One region of the Lysinibacillus sp. CTST325 genome, then DNA from elsewhere that is predicted to be linked to it. Evidence: riboswitches for the same ligand, from Rfam matches in the RefSeq annotation. Region 1 holds a riboswitch; each other region holds the start of a gene.
The links. Region 1 has a riboswitch for thiamine pyrophosphate ahead of thiT (energy-coupled thiamine transporter ThiT). Riboswitches for the same ligand answer to the same signal wherever they lie in the genome.

Region 1 (4,631 bases):
TAGCCACTACTAATGTCCATTATCAAGAAAGTAAGCAGGCTCTTCAAAAGCTAGAGCAACAATGGATTGCGAGTCAGGCAAGTATTTTAGCACAGCAACTTAAGGACGGAGAGCCTTGTCCAGTGTGCGGTAGTACAACACATCTCGAAACACATCGTGAGCAATTTGAGATGATCGAATTAGCAGAGGTGGAGGCCTTACGAGGAAAGGCTAGTACTGATGAGCGCAAGTTTTTAGAGAAAGAAGCTTTATTGAACTCTACAAAGCATCTTCTACAAGAGGCGCTAGAACAGTTAGAGACAAATGAGATTGATCCATCGAATCAAGCACAAATTGTAGCTTCCTTGCAAAACGTAGAGCAACAAATAACAATCTTAAAAGTAGTGAGCAATCAATTATCTGATGTACGCATGCAACAAAAGGATCATCGTGCACGACTGGAGCAGCTACAAGAAAAGCAAATAAAACTAGAACAATATTTAGTTGAAAAGACGAAGGAATTAACTAAACAACAAGCAATTGTGGAAGAGCAGCAAAAGCATATTCCAGAAAATCTTACGACACTACAAGCGTTGAAGCAGGCGATTGCTGATAAAAGTTCACAAAAGGTTGCATTACAAACTGCATGGAATCTTAGTCAACAAAACCTGCAGTTCGCCAAGGAAGCAGCAAATAATGCTAGAATGAACGTAGAAATAGCGAAACAGGCTTTTGAGGAATTAAAGCTGAAAATGGATGAAAAGCGTGAGCAATTTTCAGTAAGTATGACGGAAGCAGGCTTTGAAAGCTATGATGAATTTGCTACTGGGAAGCGTAGTGTGTTGCAAATAGAAGCTTTACGGAAGGCTTGCAATGATTATGCATTGCAAATCCACACATTACAGGTACAAATTACTGAGGGAGCGAAGCATCTTCAAGGACAAGAGAAGCAAGATTTAACGGTAATGGAAGAAAAGTTAGAAATGCTTCGTGTCACATATGAGAAAGCCTTCAAAGTATTGCAACAGATGGAAGGATTTGCGAAGGCTTGTGCAGATTTTATCAAAAAAGTTGAGGAGACCGAACAGGAGATTCGTTTACTTGAAAAAGAGGCGGGACGAGTGAAAGAGCTCTATGCAATGTTAAATGGACAGAATGTGAAAAAGCTGTCTTTTGAGCGTTATATTCAAATCAATTATTTAGATAAAATTACAGAGGCAGCGAATATCCGGCTTTATCATTTATCCAACGGTCAATTTGAGCTACGACGTTCAGATCGTTTAGAAAAGCATGCCAAGCAAAGTGGGCTTGGACTAGATGTGTATGATGCTTATACAGATCAATTACGAGATGTGAAAACATTATCAGGGGGAGAAAAGTTTAATGCGTCTTTAAGTCTTGCCCTTGGGATGGCAGATGTCATTCAAAGCTTTCAAGGTAATATCCGCATTGAAACGATGTTTATTGATGAGGGCTTCGGTTCTCTCGATGAAGAAGCATTAAATAAGGCGATTGATACGCTTATTGATTTACAAGATTCCGGACGCATGATTGGAGTCATTTCACACGTTGCAGAGTTAAAAGCTACAATGCCTGCTGTGTTGCATGTCGAAAAAGCAATGAACGGTCATAGTCAAACATATTTTGAAGTGAAATAACAAAGAGGCGTATCTCCGTTATATGGAAATACGCCTTTTGTTATTTTTTAGTTACGTTAGGATTTGTTCCTTTTTTTGCAGCGATTACTTTTTTGACAATCGGGATAACGATAGGTGCTAATTTTACAGCGGTTTTAACAACTTTAGATACTTTCACAAAATAACAGCTCCTTAAGTACTGTCTGTTCAAGGTTGAAATGAAACTTATCGGATGACGCGAACAGCTTGAATAATATTCCAAATAACGACTCCTAATGAAGCGAGAATGTAAATTGCGAATGAAACAAACCAAATGATAAGAAAATTATTACTATCTGAATTTGGATCAAAATTGGTGTTGAATGATAAAGTTGAGAAAATAAAGACTGCAAATAATACTATTCCGAATACGACTGGAATTAAATGTGAAATAAGTGCTCGAATAGAGTGACTCTTTACCGCACTATCTTTAGAAACGAAGTAAACGACTAATGGCACAATAAAGGGTGCGAAAAAAACACTGAGATAACTAAAGGCAGATAAAATTTTTTGGTTCTCCATAGTTGTACCTCCTTTTTTAATATTTACGCATGAAAAGCAGTAAAGTTTCAAAAAAAATAATGTGGAAGAGGTTGTAATCGTAACAGTGTTTGCGTACAATGAGGTTGTTCAATTAAATTAAGATGTAACGACCACAAGGGGAGCTGATGATGTCAGCTGAGACTGGGCACGTAATGCCTTGACTCTTCGAACCTGTAAGTTAACACTTGCGTAGGGATTGTGGATAGAAACCGACACTTTTACGATGTGAGGCTCTGTCCTGGCATCGTTTTTTATCTTTATTGATGCCAGATAGGGACATATTTGCCAACTGATTTCTATTCCTGCTCTTGTATCCTACATCGGAACAAAGGAGAGAATATTTATGGACAATAAAAAACTTTTAATGCTTGTGGAAATTGCGATATTCGCAGCGATTGGCCTTGTGTTAGATCAGGTTTCCTTTAAAGTATGGGCACAAGGTGGCTCTGTTAGTCTAGTGATGGTGCCAATAATTTTAATAGCATTCCGCTGGGGCCTTATTCCTGGTCTGACAACGGGATTACTTATTGGTGTTATGCAAACAATGTTTGGTGCCTATATTATACATTGGCTACAAGGATTACTTGATTATGGCGTTGCCTTTACAGTAGTAGGCTTGGCGGCCGTTGTTCGCCGACCAGTGCTCGATGCTGCCAAAGATTTAAACAAAAAGAAAATGGCGCTTTATATTATTGTAGGAACGGTTTTAGCAGGCTTTTTACGTTATGCAGCACATACCATTGCGGGCGCTGTATTTTTCTCAGAGTATGCTGGCGATCAAAATGCGTGGATTTATTCAATCATCTATAATGGAACATATATGCTACCAGCAACGATTTTAACAGCAATTGTCGGTGTTCTGCTATTTACGGCAGCACCTCAATTAATGCAACGAAAATCATAACGATTATGCCCTTCACATGAGTGGAGGGTTTTTGTTTCTTAAATCCTCACCATAACGTGAGGTTGATTTCCGTTCCGGCTGGGCGCTTTGCCGCTGCCGCTTCGCTTTCGCGCAGATAAAACAATTGCCGCTGCCGCTTCGCTTTCGCGCAGATAAAACAATTGCCGCTGCCGCTTCGCTTTCGCGCAGATAAAACAATTGTTGCTGACGCTTCGCTTTCGCACAGAGCAAAGCTTCCTGGGGGCGTCCGATGAGCCGCTTGGGCCAACACGATGTTGGTCACGAAGGCGTTATCACAGGATGTGATGCTCTTAGCCTTCGTTCCCCTATTTGCTCGCTCCAGGGTCTCATCTGTGACGCTAATCCCCAAGGTGTCGCCCAGCCTCCACTCCAATCAACTTATATACATACGTTTTAAGGAATGTTATTCCCAACCTTTTGATGAGGAGCCTGTTTTTCAGCACTTTACAATTTATGATGGCATATAATATTTAAAGCGTTTAGCGTTTTAAGCATAGAAAGTTATGTTATATTAAGTAGTAGACATTAGATGAAAGGGACGTTAAAAATGATTGTAAAAACGCAAGAAGAGATTGAAGCATTTAAAAAAATCGGCCGTATTTGTGCTGAAATTCGTGAGGCAATGAAGGCTGCTACAAAACCAGGTGTAACAACACTTGAATTAGATGAAATTGCAGGTCGTATGTTTGCTGAAGCAGGAGCAATTTCTGGACCTAAAGGGGAGTATGATTTCCCAGGATACACATGTATTAGTGTGAATGAGGAAGTCGCACATGGTATTCCAGGTAAACGTGTGATTAACGAGGGAGATATCGTAAATATAGACGTATCTGGGTCACTAAATGGCTACTTTGCTGATACGGGCATTTCATTTGTAGTTGGTGAAGGCTATGAGGATAAAGAAAAGCTATGTAGCGTAGCTAAAAGTGCTTTCGACCGTGCGATGACAAAAGTAAAAGCTGGATCAAAATTAAACCAAATCGGTAAAGCTGTTGAGCGTGAGGCATATGCCAATGATTTAACAGTGATTATGAACCTAACAGGTCATGGTTTAGGTCGTTCTTTACACGATGAGCCAAATCATATTTTAAACTACTATGATGCTTGGGATTCTACAATTATGAAAGAAGGCATGGTGCTTGCAGTCGAGCCATTTATCTCAGCGAAAGCGGAGCATATTGTAGAGTCTGGTGATGGTTGGACATTCGTTACGCCAGACAAATCATTAGTTGCTCAAATCGAGCATTCAATTATCGTTACTAAAGACAAACCAATTATTTTAACTTCTCTAGATGAACAATAAAAAAGCTAAAAATCCTGCTAACCAATTTATTTTTGGTGGGCAGGATTTTTTTTAATAAATAATATACCGACAAGTAGCACTCCGCATAAAAACAAGGCTGCAGTTGACACAAGTAGCTCATCAAAACCATTATGTAATGCGACCCCAATATAGGACCAGATAAATACACTTGGATAGATAATATCAAAATAATGGAATCGAATAT
Region 2 (4,631 bases), on a different contig from region 1:
ACAGGCAGAGGATACAAATGTTGCCCAATTATTAAAGGGCATGAAAAAACGACCCTAATAATTAAAAACGATGGTTCATTGCTTAATAGTAATGAGCCATCGTTTTTTTGCATTCTATTTTAGGGCTATTACCAAAAGATCGGAATGATATTGTTAGAAAACATCCGATTCGCTGCAGGGTCTCAGGCCAACAGATGTTTTTTGCGCGAAAGCGAAGCGGCAGCAGCAACGAAGCGGCTCATAGGACACCCCCAGGAAAGCGCCCAATCGGCATGGAAATCAACCACAGGTTATGATGATGAGCTAATTTTGATCTTCAAATATGGATTTTTTAAGTAATGCTTGAAAAACAATGGACATTAATGCAATAATTAATGATAGTAATAAAATATTACTATCATTTTTACATACTATATATTTGGAGGATCAAACATGGCCAATATAATGAATTCTTTTGGTTTTCTAAGTTTTAAATTAGCAGAGGATTTGGAGGGAAATCTCGAAAAATATATTAGCGAAAAATTTCAAATGAAATCTAGAGAAGTCGGGATCATGATTGCTGTAAAAGAAAAAAAGCTTAGTCAAATTCAAATAGGGCAGATATTAAAGTTGGATAAAAATAGTGTCCGCTTTTTTATCGATGGTCTAGAAGAAAGAAAGTATGTTTATAGGGAGAAAAATCCAGAAAATAGAAGAGAGAATTTAATATGCCTTACGGAACAGGGTGAAAATTTGGCAGAAGAATTGTTGAAGACCCTTTCGATTTCTGAGAATGAAGTTTTAAATGTACTTTCATTGGAAGAAAAAGAGCAATTGAAAAGCATTTTGACAAAAGTATATGAAAATCGTGAATAGGGTTTAACTTCTTTCGGCAACCTGCTGAAATAGAGGAACTCAGTCTAAGAACGCCACGTCCTGTGGCAACGACTGAGTGACCAACTTCGTGCTGTCGCTTCGCTTTCGCACAAAAAACATTTGCAGGCCTAAGCACAAAGCCTAATCCGGAAGTTAATTATGCCGAGGCATAATTGATAATCTTATTAATAAAAAAGAAAGAGTGATGAGAAATGAAAGCTGTAGAGGTTATGAAGGAGTATTTAAGAAGAGCGCAAGAAGAGGGCCAAGATTTATCTGATATGTATGCAGATCATGGAGAATTAAAAAATTTTAAAGGTGAAATTTTTAAAGGAAGAAAAGAAATACAAAACTTTTACACGTCACCTATGCCAAAAGGCTTTAAATTAACTATCCAAAATATTGAAGGTGATGATACAGAATGTATTGCTACAGTTTCAACTACTTGGGATGGTTTGCCAAACCCAGTGATTTTGGAAGAAAGGTTGATTCTTGAAAAGGAAAAAATAAAATCGTTGGCGATGATTCCAAAATAAAAGGGGACGGAAGCTTATGTCATTATATCCTAATAATAATCCACTTCCTGTGGCTGAAAGGGAGACGAAATATTGGATTGGCGTGGTATCTCTTAATCATGTGCAAAAAGGGGTTGAGGGAGGATTCGGCCAGTTATGCCATGGTAAAGAAAGACCTTTGAAACGAATGACAAAAGGAGATTGGATCATTTATTATTCTCCTAAAAAAAGTCTAGAAGACAATGAGCCTGTTAGAGCATTTACCGCAATTGGAAGAGTAAAGGACGAACGAGTATACGAGTTCCAAATGGCGGAAAATTTTATTCCTTTTAGAAGAGATATAGACTTTTATAAAGAAGCAAAAGCTGTGCCAATAAAAAGAATCTTAGATTATTTAGAATTTGTAGAGGATAAATCGAAATATGGCTATAAATTCAGATTCGGTCATTTTGAAATAAGCAAAAAAGACTTTTTATTAATTGCTCATGAAATGGGATTACCATTGAAGTATGGGTGAATTTGTTTGGAACAAAAAACGTTACTTTCTTGATTAATTGTCATTAAGGAAGTAACGTTTTTAAATTGCTGTAAATCAAGTTATTTAAGCTGAGTGTTAAGGTTAGTTACAAATACTGTCTTACGTAAATTGCTAGCAACGACGATGCCTAACATTGCACCAATAGTACTTGATGTTAAAAAAGCTGGCATGAAAAATAAAGCAGCAACGGATGTCCCCATTAATAAATGTGCGTAAGGTACTGCAATAAATGACGCAATAATACCTGTGCCAAACATTTCACCGACACCTGCTAGCCATTGCTTGCCACTGTATTTATAGGCAAGAGCTGCACACAGAGCGCCAATAACACTGCCAGGTATAGCTAATAATGAGCCTGTGCCTGTTAAAATACGAATAATGGCTGTGACAAAGGCGACCATAACAGTAGGCACTGGTCCAAGAATGATAGCACCGATAACATTAATGGCATGCTGGACAGGGTAGGCACGCGCAATTCCCGTTGGTATTGAAACGAAGGTAGAGCCTGCTACGGCAATTGCTACTAATAAGGCCATGATTGTTAATTTTCGAATTGACATAATTTCCACTCCTTTGAAATGTGAATTTTATAGTTATCGCCGCTAAACTGGAGAGTTCCGCCGGTAAACAAGGGAGTACCGCCGCTAAAACGTGAAAAAGCCGCTTCCTAAAAACAATAGGAAGCGGCCCTGCATTTACATAACAAAAAGCAAGTGTCGCCACTTCCCTCCGCTAGTGTGAACTAGATCAGGTTCAAAGGGTCCGTATATGATCATATACGTCTCAGCCTTTTAAAGACTCCCCTAGTGGTAAGAATTTAACTTCTTTCAGCAGGTGTCCAAACATCTGTACCTGTCGCTATGCTTTCGGTACAAAAGACATCCGCTGAAATAGAGGAACTCAGTCTAAGATCGCCACGTCCTGTGGCAACGACTGAGTGACCAACATCACGTTGGCCCAAAGCCTCCGGCGGATGTCACGGATTTTGAAAGGAATGAATTGTGCTCGCACAATTCAAAATCCGGACGCAATTACGCCAAGGCGAAATTGATTTGTTAGTTTTTCTCATAAATAATGTAGCATACTACTAAAAATAGTCAATAACTTTTCAGACTATTTTGTATCAGGATGCATAAGGTGTGGTGCTTTTTTCATTGTCCAAATTAGGGCAAGGAAGAAACAAGCCATTAAAATAATAGACCCGAATATATAAGGACTGTTCATATTCCAATCGAATAATATACCTGCTAGAGCTGGACCAATCATATTACCAAGACTCATATATGCATTGTTCAGACCTGCTGCAAAGCCTTGTTCATTTTCAGCAAGCTTTGAAATCAGTGTGTTGACAGCTGGACGAATCAATGTCGTAGCTGTAGAGAAGATGGTCGCTACAATTAAAATAAGGGCAAAGCCAGATGCGAATAATATTAAGAAAATCGAAATGGCTGCAATAAATAAATTGACTAACACTACTTTCATTTCGCCGAAGCGATTAAACAGCGGTGTAATAACAAACATCTGCACAACAACACCAAAAGCGCCACCCACAACTAATATGATGGCGATATCAGTAGGTGTGTAATTAAACTTATCTGTAACAAATAATGATAATGTTGTTTGGAAGTTAGCAATCCCGAAAGAGAATACAAGCATGATAACTAGCATGACAAAATAAGGCATTCGGACTGAACGGGCCATCTGCTTTGCAAGATTATCCTGCTTCTGCGCTTTTTTCGCTGTGTTCGGTTTTGTAGCAGGTAATAAAAAGAACGATAAAATAGCTGCTAAGATAGCTGCACATCCAGCAGTATAAAATGGGAAATGCAAACTAACTTTTGAGAGGAATCCACCGATACCTGGTCCAATCATAAAACCAAAGGACATTGCTGCCCCTATCATCCCCATGCCTTTTCCTCGTTCCTCGTACGTTGTGACGTCAGCCACAAATGCCATTATAGGAGGTGCCACAAATGCAGATCCAAGGCCACCTAAAAAGCGTGCCAAGAAGAGCATCCACACATCTGTAGAAAGTCCGAATCCAATTTGTGCAAGTCCTGTTACGATAAGGCCGAAAATAATGAGATTTTTACGACCGTATTGATCGGAAAGATTCCCAGCAATTGGAGAAAATACGAATTGTGCTAAGGCGAACGTTGCAATCAACATGCCAAGTATTTGTCCTGCAGCACCAAATAGTTTTAAATACTCAGGCATGACAGGAATAATAATTCCGATACTCCCCATTGCGATAAACATATTAAACATTAAAATATACAAAGCCGCCTTATTAGACTTCTGCTGGGTCATCGAATACCCCCTTCTTTAATCAAATATACTACAGTCTACCACAAGGCTTGTACGTTTGCTATTGACTATAAGTCTGAAATAGACCCCGAAGCTTATTTCCAGCTATACAACCAAAAAGCTGTTCTCAATTAACTCGAGAACAGCTTCAAATGGTTTATCGAATACTCATTTTAAATTCTAAAAACAGCTCATTGTATTTACCTAAATAATCAGGGCCTAAGTTTTTATAAACTTCTAATGTTTTACGCTGTTCTTCAGAAGGATAGAAGCGCTTATCAGATACAACTTCTTTATCCATTAATTTCATCGCTGCAATATTAGGGGTAGAATAGCCTACATAATCAGCGTTTTGAGCACCTGATTCAGCTTTCAACATAAAATTAATGAAGGCATGTGCACCATCAATATTTTTT
Region 3 (4,631 bases), on a different contig from region 1:
ACTGGTTTGATCGATTAGTGGAAAGACAATCATTAAGAAGAAACAGGTACTTTTCTTTCATTCCTTTCAATTTCTTTAACGTATAGCGTTTTTGTTAATATGTAGTACAAAAATGTGCCCGTTAAACCTAGAATAAGGAGCAATCCGCTCATATATATGGGGCGAATCCACTGTCCAATGATGATCAATAACGAAGCTACAATCATGGCTCCATATGTAGTTAAGCTATTAAAAGCCATATAGGTGCTACGAGCGTTAGATGGGGCAAGTTCGCCTATCATCGCCTGTTTAATAGGAATAAACATCAGCTCACCAATTGTTCCAATAAACATGGCAATAAAAAGAACCAACACACTATTTGAAGAAGCAAAAACACTAAAGCATATAGAAAAGATCAGCATTCCTGTAACAAGAGTCCAGCGATCACTGTATTTTTTAAATAAGAATAATACAATACTTGATAGGAGAACTACAAGAATAGTATTCTCTGTTCGGAGAAATCCAAGCATTTTAGTGCCGTCTACGATGAAATCTATGCCAAACAATGAAGCTGACTGTTGGGGTATATCTTTTTCAAGGCGAATCCCAATATAGTTGGATAAAGACTGTTCCAATGTAAAGATCAAGATTGCTCCTAAAATATAAAACATAAACAGCTTATCTTTTAAAACGGTTGAGTAAGTTTGAAACAACTCTACTGGTAAAAATTTTTTCTTATGAAGAGAAGACTTAGGTGAAGGTTCTGGTGAATAGGTTTCTGAGATGAAGAAAATAGTCACGAATACAGATAATAAAGAGATAAGTGAAATCCCAATAAATAGTTCAAATAAGTAGTTTTTAAAAAGAAATGCCCCCATGATTCCTCCAATTGCGGTTGATAAATTTCCCAACCAGTAGCTAATTGTAAATACAAGCTTTCTCGATTCGGAATTAGTAACATCAATCATCATAGCTTGTGCGGCTGGCTGAAACATCCCTCCGCAAAACATAGTGATGATGAAGAATGCCGCAGAAATATAAGGAAGGTTAAACCAAGGAGAATTACAAAGTGCTATAAACAGATACGAAAGTAATAAACCAATTTCAGTATAAATCATTATTTTTTTTCGCCCAATTTTATCTGAAACATGTCCTCCGATAACCCCTCCAATAACTCCGCTAATCACTATTATTATAAGAATAATACCCGTTTTAGTAGCTCCGATATTTTGAGTAAAATAAATTGCCAGAAAAGGTATAACAGCCATAGAAATAAGACCGCCTAGAAATTGCATGACTAGGCGAAGTTTGATGTTGGGATGGATATCTCTCAATTTCATATAATCACTCCTAAATATATTAAATATGAACTATTTCCGATAGAATCTTCAGGTGTCTCAGTTGGGGGTTATCTATTGATTATCCTATTAGGAAGTGTCTCTTTGACTCTCTTTTATGTTTAACTTGTTTAACCTTATTATCTACAAGTGATGGCCGGGCAAAGGGGGAGGAGCTTATTTATTAGCGATAGGCCCAAATAATCTCAGTGCTTGTCTCGATATATCCTTCCGCGTCTCGTTTGTATATTCATCAATAAACGTTAAACGCATTCCGTTTAAGATGGATAAGTATGATTCAGCAATTAATGAAGGTGATTCTTCATAAAAGGAACCAAGCCTTTGTCCTGATTCAATAATCGGATAAATAGAGGCCTTAAATAATTTTGCAAAATCATCTAGTTCTTTATAAAGCTTCGGAAACCGTTCAGGTCTTGCAAGAACCTGCTGAATTAGGCGTAGAAATTCAATTCTCATTGCAAAAAGTTGTACATGACAATCTATCATTTCCTTAATAACTGTAAGAGGCTCACCTTTAAAGTGTTTTTCTATCTCGATAAAATACGGTTTGATTTCTTCCAAGGGTTCCAAAATAGCTACTTCATAAAGTACTTCTTTTGAATCAAAATATGTAAATACGGTACCAAAACTAACACCAGCTTCCTTTGCTATTTCGGCAACTTTTGTCTCTGCAAAACCATTCTCACTATATAATTTAATGGCGGCGTTCAGGATAGTAGATCTTTTTCTTTTCTTTTTTTCATCATTAGTAAGTTTAGTCTCCATTTAGATATTCCTTTCATAATAAATGATTGATTAATCAATCAAATTTTATTGTAATTTGTTTCCATTGTCAATATATTGATGGGATTTTTTGAATTTTATAGTTAGCTATAATGGAATTCCTTAAATGAAGGGATATTATTCTTTAAAATTGAGTCTTTAAAAAAAGTAGAACTGACATTTTAAGCATGAAGCCTCTATTTCAATGGAGTCTGAAAATATTATCTAGCTCTCCTAAAGTACGTTTTACAAAGGAAGCGCCATAGCAGTTATTTGGTGTGAATGAAAAATATATTTCAAAAAAAGGATTAGAAATAAGGCTATAAAATAATAATTCAGCGCTATTTGCAAACAGAGCCTTGTCATTTCCAAATAGATATGGGTATAATAATCACGAAAAGTTCATATGGAAAGAATGTAGGGGGGCTGGTGTTGCCAGCTGAGATTGTGTCCGATAGACGCTAACCCTTTGAACCTGATTTGGCTCGTACCAGCGTAGGGAACATCTATTCAAAAAGTAAAAGTTTTTGATATTGATAACAAAACGTCTGGGAGGAATCCTAGGCGTTTTTTATGTTTTCAGACTTTTGTTGCATGCACATACCTTACGTGTAAACAGACCGTGAATGGTTTCTTCTTGTAAAAACATTCATTCATGAACACTTTCACACTACTTACTTGGAGGATTCAGCATGAAAAAATGGTTATTGGTCCTTATGGCTGCACTTTTAACTTTAGTGGGCTGTAGCGAAAAAGAGACTAAAAAGGATAATAAGGGATTAACGAAAGTATCAGTTGTTCTTGATTGGACACCGAATACAAATCATACAGGTTTATATGTAGCGAAAAAACTTGGCTACTTTAAGGAACGGGGCTTAGATGTCGATATTTTATTACCTGGCGAAGCGGGTGCAGATCAGCTTGTGGCGTCTGGGAAGGCTCAGTTTGGCGTCAGCTATCAGGAAGGGATTACACAGGCACGTGTGCAAGATGTACCTTTAGTATCGATCGCGGCGATTATTCAACATAATACTTCTGGCTTCGCGTCCATTGCATCCAAAGGCATCACGTCACCTAAGGATTTTGAAGGTAAAACATACGGTGGCTGGGGTGCACCACTTGAAAAGGCAGTACTGCAATCACTAATGCAATCAAAAAAGGCAGATATTAATAAGTTAGATATTGTCAATGCAGGCGATTTAGACTTCTTCACAATGATGAAAAAAGATATTGATTTTGCGTGGATTTATTATGCTTGGACAGGTATTGAAGCCGAACTGCGTGGCGAAAAACTAAACATGCTATATTTAACAGATTATAGTGATCAGTTAGATTATTACACACCTGTACTCGCTACAAATGAAAAAATGATTAAGGATGATCCTGAGACGGTAAAAGCATTTGTCGCTGCTGCAGCAAAGGGCTATGAATATGCGATCAGTCACCCGAATGAAGCGGCTGATATTTTACTAGAAGCGGTACCTGATTTAGATAAGAACCTTGTCCATAAAAGTCAGGAATGGCTAGCGGATAAGTATCAAGACGACGCTGCACAATGGGGCGAGCAAAAGCTATCTGTTTGGGAAAACTACGCGAAATGGATGACAGACAACAAAGTTTTAGAGGGCGAATTTAACGCAAAACAAGCATTTACAAACGACTTTTTACCAAAAAAGGAGACGAAGTAGTATGGCAAACTCATTAATAAGTGTACAAATTATCCCGAAAACTGAAAAATATGAAGATGTGATCCCATTTGTCGATGCAGCGATTGCGGTTATCGACGCATCAGGGGTGAAATATGAAGTTCATCCGTTAGAAACGACAATGGAGGGTGAGCTATCGACTTTACTACAAATCATTGAAAAAATGAATGACAAGATGATTGAACTTGGCGCGATCAATGTCATTACGCAGGTGAAAATTTTATATCAGCCATCAGGTATTACAATGGATACGTTAACGGAGAAATACCAGTGATGAAGCAAGCTGTTAAACAAGGAAGGACGATAATTTTTATCGCCTTCCTCTTATTCATATGGGAACTAATTGTTCGTTTTGCAGATGTGCCACATTGGCTATTGCCTACACCAAGTGCCATTTTGAAAGAAGGCTTTCAAACGTATGAGACATTTGTGCCGCATGCGTTAGCGACTGTTCAGTTAGCACTTCTAGGACTTGCCATTGGAATATTGTGCGGGTTAACTGTTGCCGTGCTATTACATCGTTTTACGTTTGTGCGGGAGCTATTTTATCCTATTCTTATTATGTCACAAAATGTCCCTGTGCTCGTCCTAGCACCGCTCTTAATCATTTGGTTTGGCTTTGGTTTATTGCCAAAGCTCATTATTATTTGTCTTGTGTGCTTTTTCCCAATTGTTATTTCAGCAATGGATGGCTTCCGTCAAACCTCACCTGAGCTGAAGCATTATTTCCAAATGATTGGGGCAACGAAAGCACAAACCTTTTGGAAGCTTGAATGGCCCTATGCGTACCCAGCGATTTTTTCAGGCATTAAGATTGCGGCAACGT
Region 4 (4,631 bases), on a different contig from region 1:
TGATGGTTTTAGCCTTCGTTCCCCTATCGCTGATCCCCAAGGAGTCGCCCAGCCTCCACTCCAATCAACTTAAATACAAGCGTAGGTTTTAACAAATGTCATCCACCACCTTTGGAGGTAAACCAAAATAAGGCTTGTGCCTATAGACACAAGCCCGCTTTACTAATTATTGATAAATTTGACTGCCTGCCTTTTTAAATTCCTCAGCCTTTTCCTGCATACCTTTGTGGATCGCTTCAGTCGTATTTAAATCTTGATCTTTTGCATAATTACGAATATCTTGTGAGATTCTCATACTACAAAACTTAGGTCCACACATTGAACAGAAGTGCGCAGTTTTCGCTCCTTCTGCAGGCAATGTTTCATCATGGTATTCGACTGCACGCTCTGGATCTAACGAAAGATTGAATTGATCGCGCCAGCGGAATTCAAATCGTGCCTTAGATAGTGCATCGTCACGCTGCTGTGCTCCCGGATGCCCTTTCGCTAAATCTGCCGCGTGTGCAGCAATTTTATACGTAATAACCCCTACACGAACATCCTCACGATTTGGTAAGCCGAGATGCTCTTTAGGCGTCACGTAACATAGCATTGCCGTACCATACCAACCTATCATCGCAGCACCAATAGCCGATGTAATATGGTCGTAGCCAGGAGCAATATCTGTTGTCAACGGCCCTAAAGTATAGAAAGGAGCTTCTTTACATACCTCTAACTGCTTATCCATATTTTCTTTAATAAGATGCATTGGCACATGCCCTGGTCCTTCTACCATCACCTGGACATCATGCTTCCAGGCAATTTGCGTTAATTCCCCTAGCGTTTCTAGCTCCGCAAACTGAGCCTCATCATTTGCATCTGCAATAGAACCAGGACGTAAACCATCACCTAAAGAGAAGGCAACATCATAGGTTTTCATAATTTCGCAGATTTCTTCAAAATGAGTATATAAGAAGCTCTCTTGATGGTGATATAAACACCATTGCGCCATAATCGAGCCTCCTCGAGACACTATGCCTGTTACGCGATTAGCCGTTAATGGCACATAGCGTAGCAATACCCCTGCATGAATCGTGAAGTAATCTACACCTTGCTCAGCCTGTTCGATTAACGTATCACGATACACTTCCCACGTTAAATCCTCTGCCACACCATTTACTTTTTCTAGCGCTTGATAAATCGGTACCGTTCCTACTGGCACCGCGGCGTTACGGATAATCCATTCACGTGTCGTATGAATATGCTTACCAGTAGATAAATCCATAATGTTATCGGCACCCCAGCGTGTAGCCCACGTCATTTTTTCTACCTCTTCTGCAATAGAAGATGACACCGCTGAATTTCCAATATTGGCGTTAATTTTTACGTGGAAGTTACGCCCAATAATCATCGGCTCTGCCTCAGGGTGATTAATATTAGATGGCAAAATAGCACGGCCTGCCGCGATCTCTGAGCGCACAAATTCTGGGTCCATATTTTCGCGTATCGCTACAAATTCCATTTCTGGAGTAATAATTCCCTTTCGTGCATAGTGAAGCTGTGTTACATTTTTACCTTTCTTTGCACGTAAAGGCTTTCTAGATAATTCCGGAAAAACATTTTCATTCATTCGTGGATCATCAGCTTTGCGGAATCCATTATCTTCTGGCTTAATAGTACGGCCTTCATATTCTTCAACGTCACCGCGTTCTTTGATCCATGCACTACATAAAGCTGGCAATCCTTTCGTAATATCCACCTTATACGCAGGATCGGTGTAAGGGCCACTCGTATCATAAACACGTACTGGTGCATTTTCCTCTTCACCAAAGCTTCCTGTCGTTGGACTTAGAGCAATTTCACGCATTGGCACTAAAATATCTGATCGAGATCCTTCTACGTAAACTTTTTTACTTCCTTCAAAACTAGACATAATCGTAATATTCTTGTCGCTAACTGTTGTCATAAACTACTTCGCTCCCTTTTTCATTTATACAAGGACCGAATCTAGCTCACCCCAACAGAAAATCAATTTCGCCTTGGCGTAATTGCGTCCGGATTTTGAATTGTGCCCGCACAATTCATTCCTTTGAAAATCCGTGACATCCGCCGGAGGCTTTGTCTTCATTCAGCAGGTGTTTGACGCCCACTGATAAGGAATCTTAACCGCATTCATCTCATCACCTTCAAAGATAGGACTTTTTCGCTGAATGAAGACAAAAGCCGAATCCAAAAAGTTTTGGATCCGGCTAAGAATGTAAAGGTTTAGTTATTGCAAATAACATTGAGTGCAATAATGGTTAACTTTCCCACGCTGGTATGAGCCAGATCAGGTCCAAAGGGTCAAGAAACTTCTATGCGTCTCCCTCTCAGCCTGACTCATCAGACTCCCCTAGTTAATACTATTAAGTTTGATGCTAGTGTAGCAGATATTGTTAAGAGATGGAAGCTTCATTTGATTATTTTTGGCTTATTCACCAAGAGTCAGCGTCAGATGAGACTCTGGAGCGCACGCATGCGAAGCAGCTCAACATTTGATGAATTCATTTTTATATGAATCCATTGAAGATTTATCGGAACAAAATCTTGTTTTATCGGAACAATTTCAGTTTTTATCAACTATGGGCAATCAAATGAGCGCCCAACCGTTAGGTAAACAACAGCTCCGCTACGTAAATCACAATCGTCACTGTAATACAGCTCACCATCGTTGAAAATAAAACTGTTTGTGCAGCAGTTGCCGATTCGACGTCATATTCTAATGCCAAACTAGAGCTATTTCGCGATGTCGGGAACGAACTAGCTATAAAAAGTGATTGTGCCACGACACCGTCAAGACCAAGCGCAAAAATGATAAGCAATGCTACGGCTGGTCCTATGACTAGTCGTGTAAAACAGCTAATGAATACCATCTTATTGAACATGGATTTGATTTCAAGCTGTGATAGTTGTGCCCCTAAAGTTATTAATGCTACAGCGATAAAGCCATCTGCCACATGGTCTATCGGAATTCTTACAAACTGCGGAATAGAGATATTAAAATAGTTCATTGCAACACCAATAATAAGTGCATGAATAATAGGCATTTTGAGGAAGTCTTTCACAATAGACATGCCCGATTTTGTTGAAGAAATTAAATTGTACAAGCCGTAAGTATAGGTCGTCATATTTTGAAATATAACGAGAATGACCTGAATCGCTACTCCAATCGGCTGGGTCACAAAAATCATTTGTGCAACTGGAATTCCATAGTTACCCGAATTAATTAGGACAACACTATTTTTAAACACCGCAGCCTCTGTTTTTACTAAGCCGAGTCCCTTTGCTAGAAAGTGACTAAGCACCATTTGGCTTCCGATAAAGAGTAGAATAAATAATGCAACTTCCCCAAGCACAGACAGCTCTATACTCGTTTCATATATATTCACAAAAACTGCTGCTGGCATGAAGCAATATGTAATAAGTTGAGATAACGCCTTTAAATTAAAGCGAAATTTCTTTTGTAAAACTGCACCAAGTACTAGAAGCACTAAAATTGGAGCTACAATTTTAAAAAAAATCATACCGAGATACACCATAGTGATGTCCCCCTTCCCTCTCCTATAGTAGTGCTGTTTTTATGCTTGGTCAATGTACTTCAAAGTTAACTCACCACTCATATCAAGGCATTTTTTCTGAACATATGGAACAATGCAGTGTCTTTAACAAGATGGTCAAAGTTATCTTTTGGAAAGTTATAGCGCTTGAAAAGAGCGCGATTTCCGCACCAAACTACCTAGTTTCGTACAAAAAAAACTGTCACTTCGCTTTCAGATTTTCTGAAATAATTAAGGATTCTTAAAAACGAACGATACAGAAAAAGGGACTACCTTTCATTTAAGTAAAATAAATAGTAAAATATACCCTTTATGTACTAAATCAGAGAAATATATGATATATTATCCATTAAATACGATGATCGGAGTGACTAAAATGAAGAATAAAGTATTAACGACTTTTATGGCAACTGCTATTACAGCAACCCTAGTATCGCCAATGTCAACTGCAGATGCTGCTTCAAATCATTCATCTTTAAACCACTCAATTCAACTTGATGGGCAGGTAGCTGCAGCCAAAGCAAAGGGACAAACGGTTACCATTAACAACGTCACTAAAGAGAAAGTACTTACATCCAATGGCCAATTTAAAATTAGTCAATCGCTGCAACCTCTCTTTAAAACAGCAAATAGCACTGCATTGAAGAATGCCCAAGCTACAATTGTGGTAAAAAACGGCGAAATTACGAGCATTACAGAACTAACATTAACTAAAGCTGGCACTGACAAAAAAGCGGTATATTTTGATGGTGGTGACGCACAGATTGAAGGAAGCCTAACTGTAAATGCGGATTATGTAAAAGTTCAAAATGTAAATATTAAAGATGAGCTTATTGTAACTAATCGTGTAAAGAAGGCCATTACATTTGATAACGTTGTTATTGGGGATACAATTACTTTTAAGCCTTTATTGACTAGAAATATTAATTGGTTAAATGTTTCCCTAAAAGATATTAAATCTCCAAACATTAACTTGGAGCGCACAAAAGTAAATGTGACTTCTGACAAAGCTATTTCAAAAATCGATGTAGTTGGTAAAGTTACAGCATTTGAAGT

Region 2: it holds a riboswitch for thiamine pyrophosphate, as region 1 does, so the genes downstream of both, thiW (energy coupling factor transporter S component ThiW) here and thiT (energy-coupled thiamine transporter ThiT) in region 1, are expected to answer to the same signal.
Region 3: it holds a riboswitch for thiamine pyrophosphate, as region 1 does, so the genes downstream of both, ACYQ73_RS06365 (ABC transporter substrate-binding protein) here and thiT (energy-coupled thiamine transporter ThiT) in region 1, are expected to answer to the same signal.
Region 4: it holds a riboswitch for thiamine pyrophosphate, as region 1 does, so the genes downstream of both, thiC (phosphomethylpyrimidine synthase ThiC) here and thiT (energy-coupled thiamine transporter ThiT) in region 1, are expected to answer to the same signal.

The regions. Positions count from the first base shown of each region.
Region 1 covers NZ_BAAFHO010000014.1:76,217-80,847, forward strand. Annotated here, with positions in the region: gene ACYQ73_RS22910 (AAA family ATPase) at 1-1,637, shown strand, start outside; gene ACYQ73_RS22915 (DUF4870 domain-containing protein) at 1,842-2,177, opposite strand; TPP riboswitch at 2,304-2,412, shown strand; gene thiT (energy-coupled thiamine transporter ThiT) at 2,542-3,102, shown strand; gene ACYQ73_RS22925 (hypothetical protein) at 3,115-3,300, opposite strand; gene ACYQ73_RS22930 (hypothetical protein) at 3,353-3,520, shown strand; gene map (type I methionyl aminopeptidase) at 3,671-4,426, shown strand; gene ACYQ73_RS22940 (hypothetical protein) at 4,453-4,631, opposite strand, start outside.
Region 2 covers NZ_BAAFHO010000001.1:843,466-848,096, reverse strand. Annotated here, with positions in the region: gene ACYQ73_RS04240 (VWA domain-containing protein) at 1-58, shown strand, start outside; gene ACYQ73_RS04235 (MarR family winged helix-turn-helix transcriptional regulator) at 433-855, shown strand; gene ACYQ73_RS04230 (hypothetical protein) at 1,086-1,391, shown strand; gene ACYQ73_RS04225 (EVE domain-containing protein) at 1,408-1,887, shown strand; gene thiW (energy coupling factor transporter S component ThiW) at 1,968-2,468, opposite strand; TPP riboswitch at 2,616-2,723, opposite strand; gene ACYQ73_RS04215 (hypothetical protein) at 2,726-2,869, opposite strand; gene ACYQ73_RS04210 (MFS transporter) at 3,022-4,218, opposite strand; gene ACYQ73_RS04205 (ABC transporter substrate-binding protein) at 4,373-4,631, opposite strand, start outside.
Region 3 covers NZ_BAAFHO010000002.1:187,406-192,036, forward strand. Annotated here, with positions in the region: gene ACYQ73_RS06355 (MFS transporter) at 33-1,319, opposite strand; gene ACYQ73_RS06360 (TetR/AcrR family transcriptional regulator) at 1,494-2,102, opposite strand; TPP riboswitch at 2,509-2,618, shown strand; gene ACYQ73_RS06365 (ABC transporter substrate-binding protein) at 2,792-3,787, shown strand; gene ACYQ73_RS06370 (thiamine-binding protein) at 3,789-4,079, shown strand; gene ACYQ73_RS06375 (ABC transporter permease) at 4,079-4,631, shown strand, end outside.
Region 4 covers NZ_BAAFHO010000018.1:16,986-21,616, forward strand. Annotated here, with positions in the region: gene thiC (phosphomethylpyrimidine synthase ThiC) at 167-1,945, opposite strand; TPP riboswitch at 2,269-2,383, opposite strand; gene ACYQ73_RS25040 (AEC family transporter) at 2,628-3,557, opposite strand; gene ACYQ73_RS25045 (S-layer protein) at 3,952-4,631, shown strand, end outside.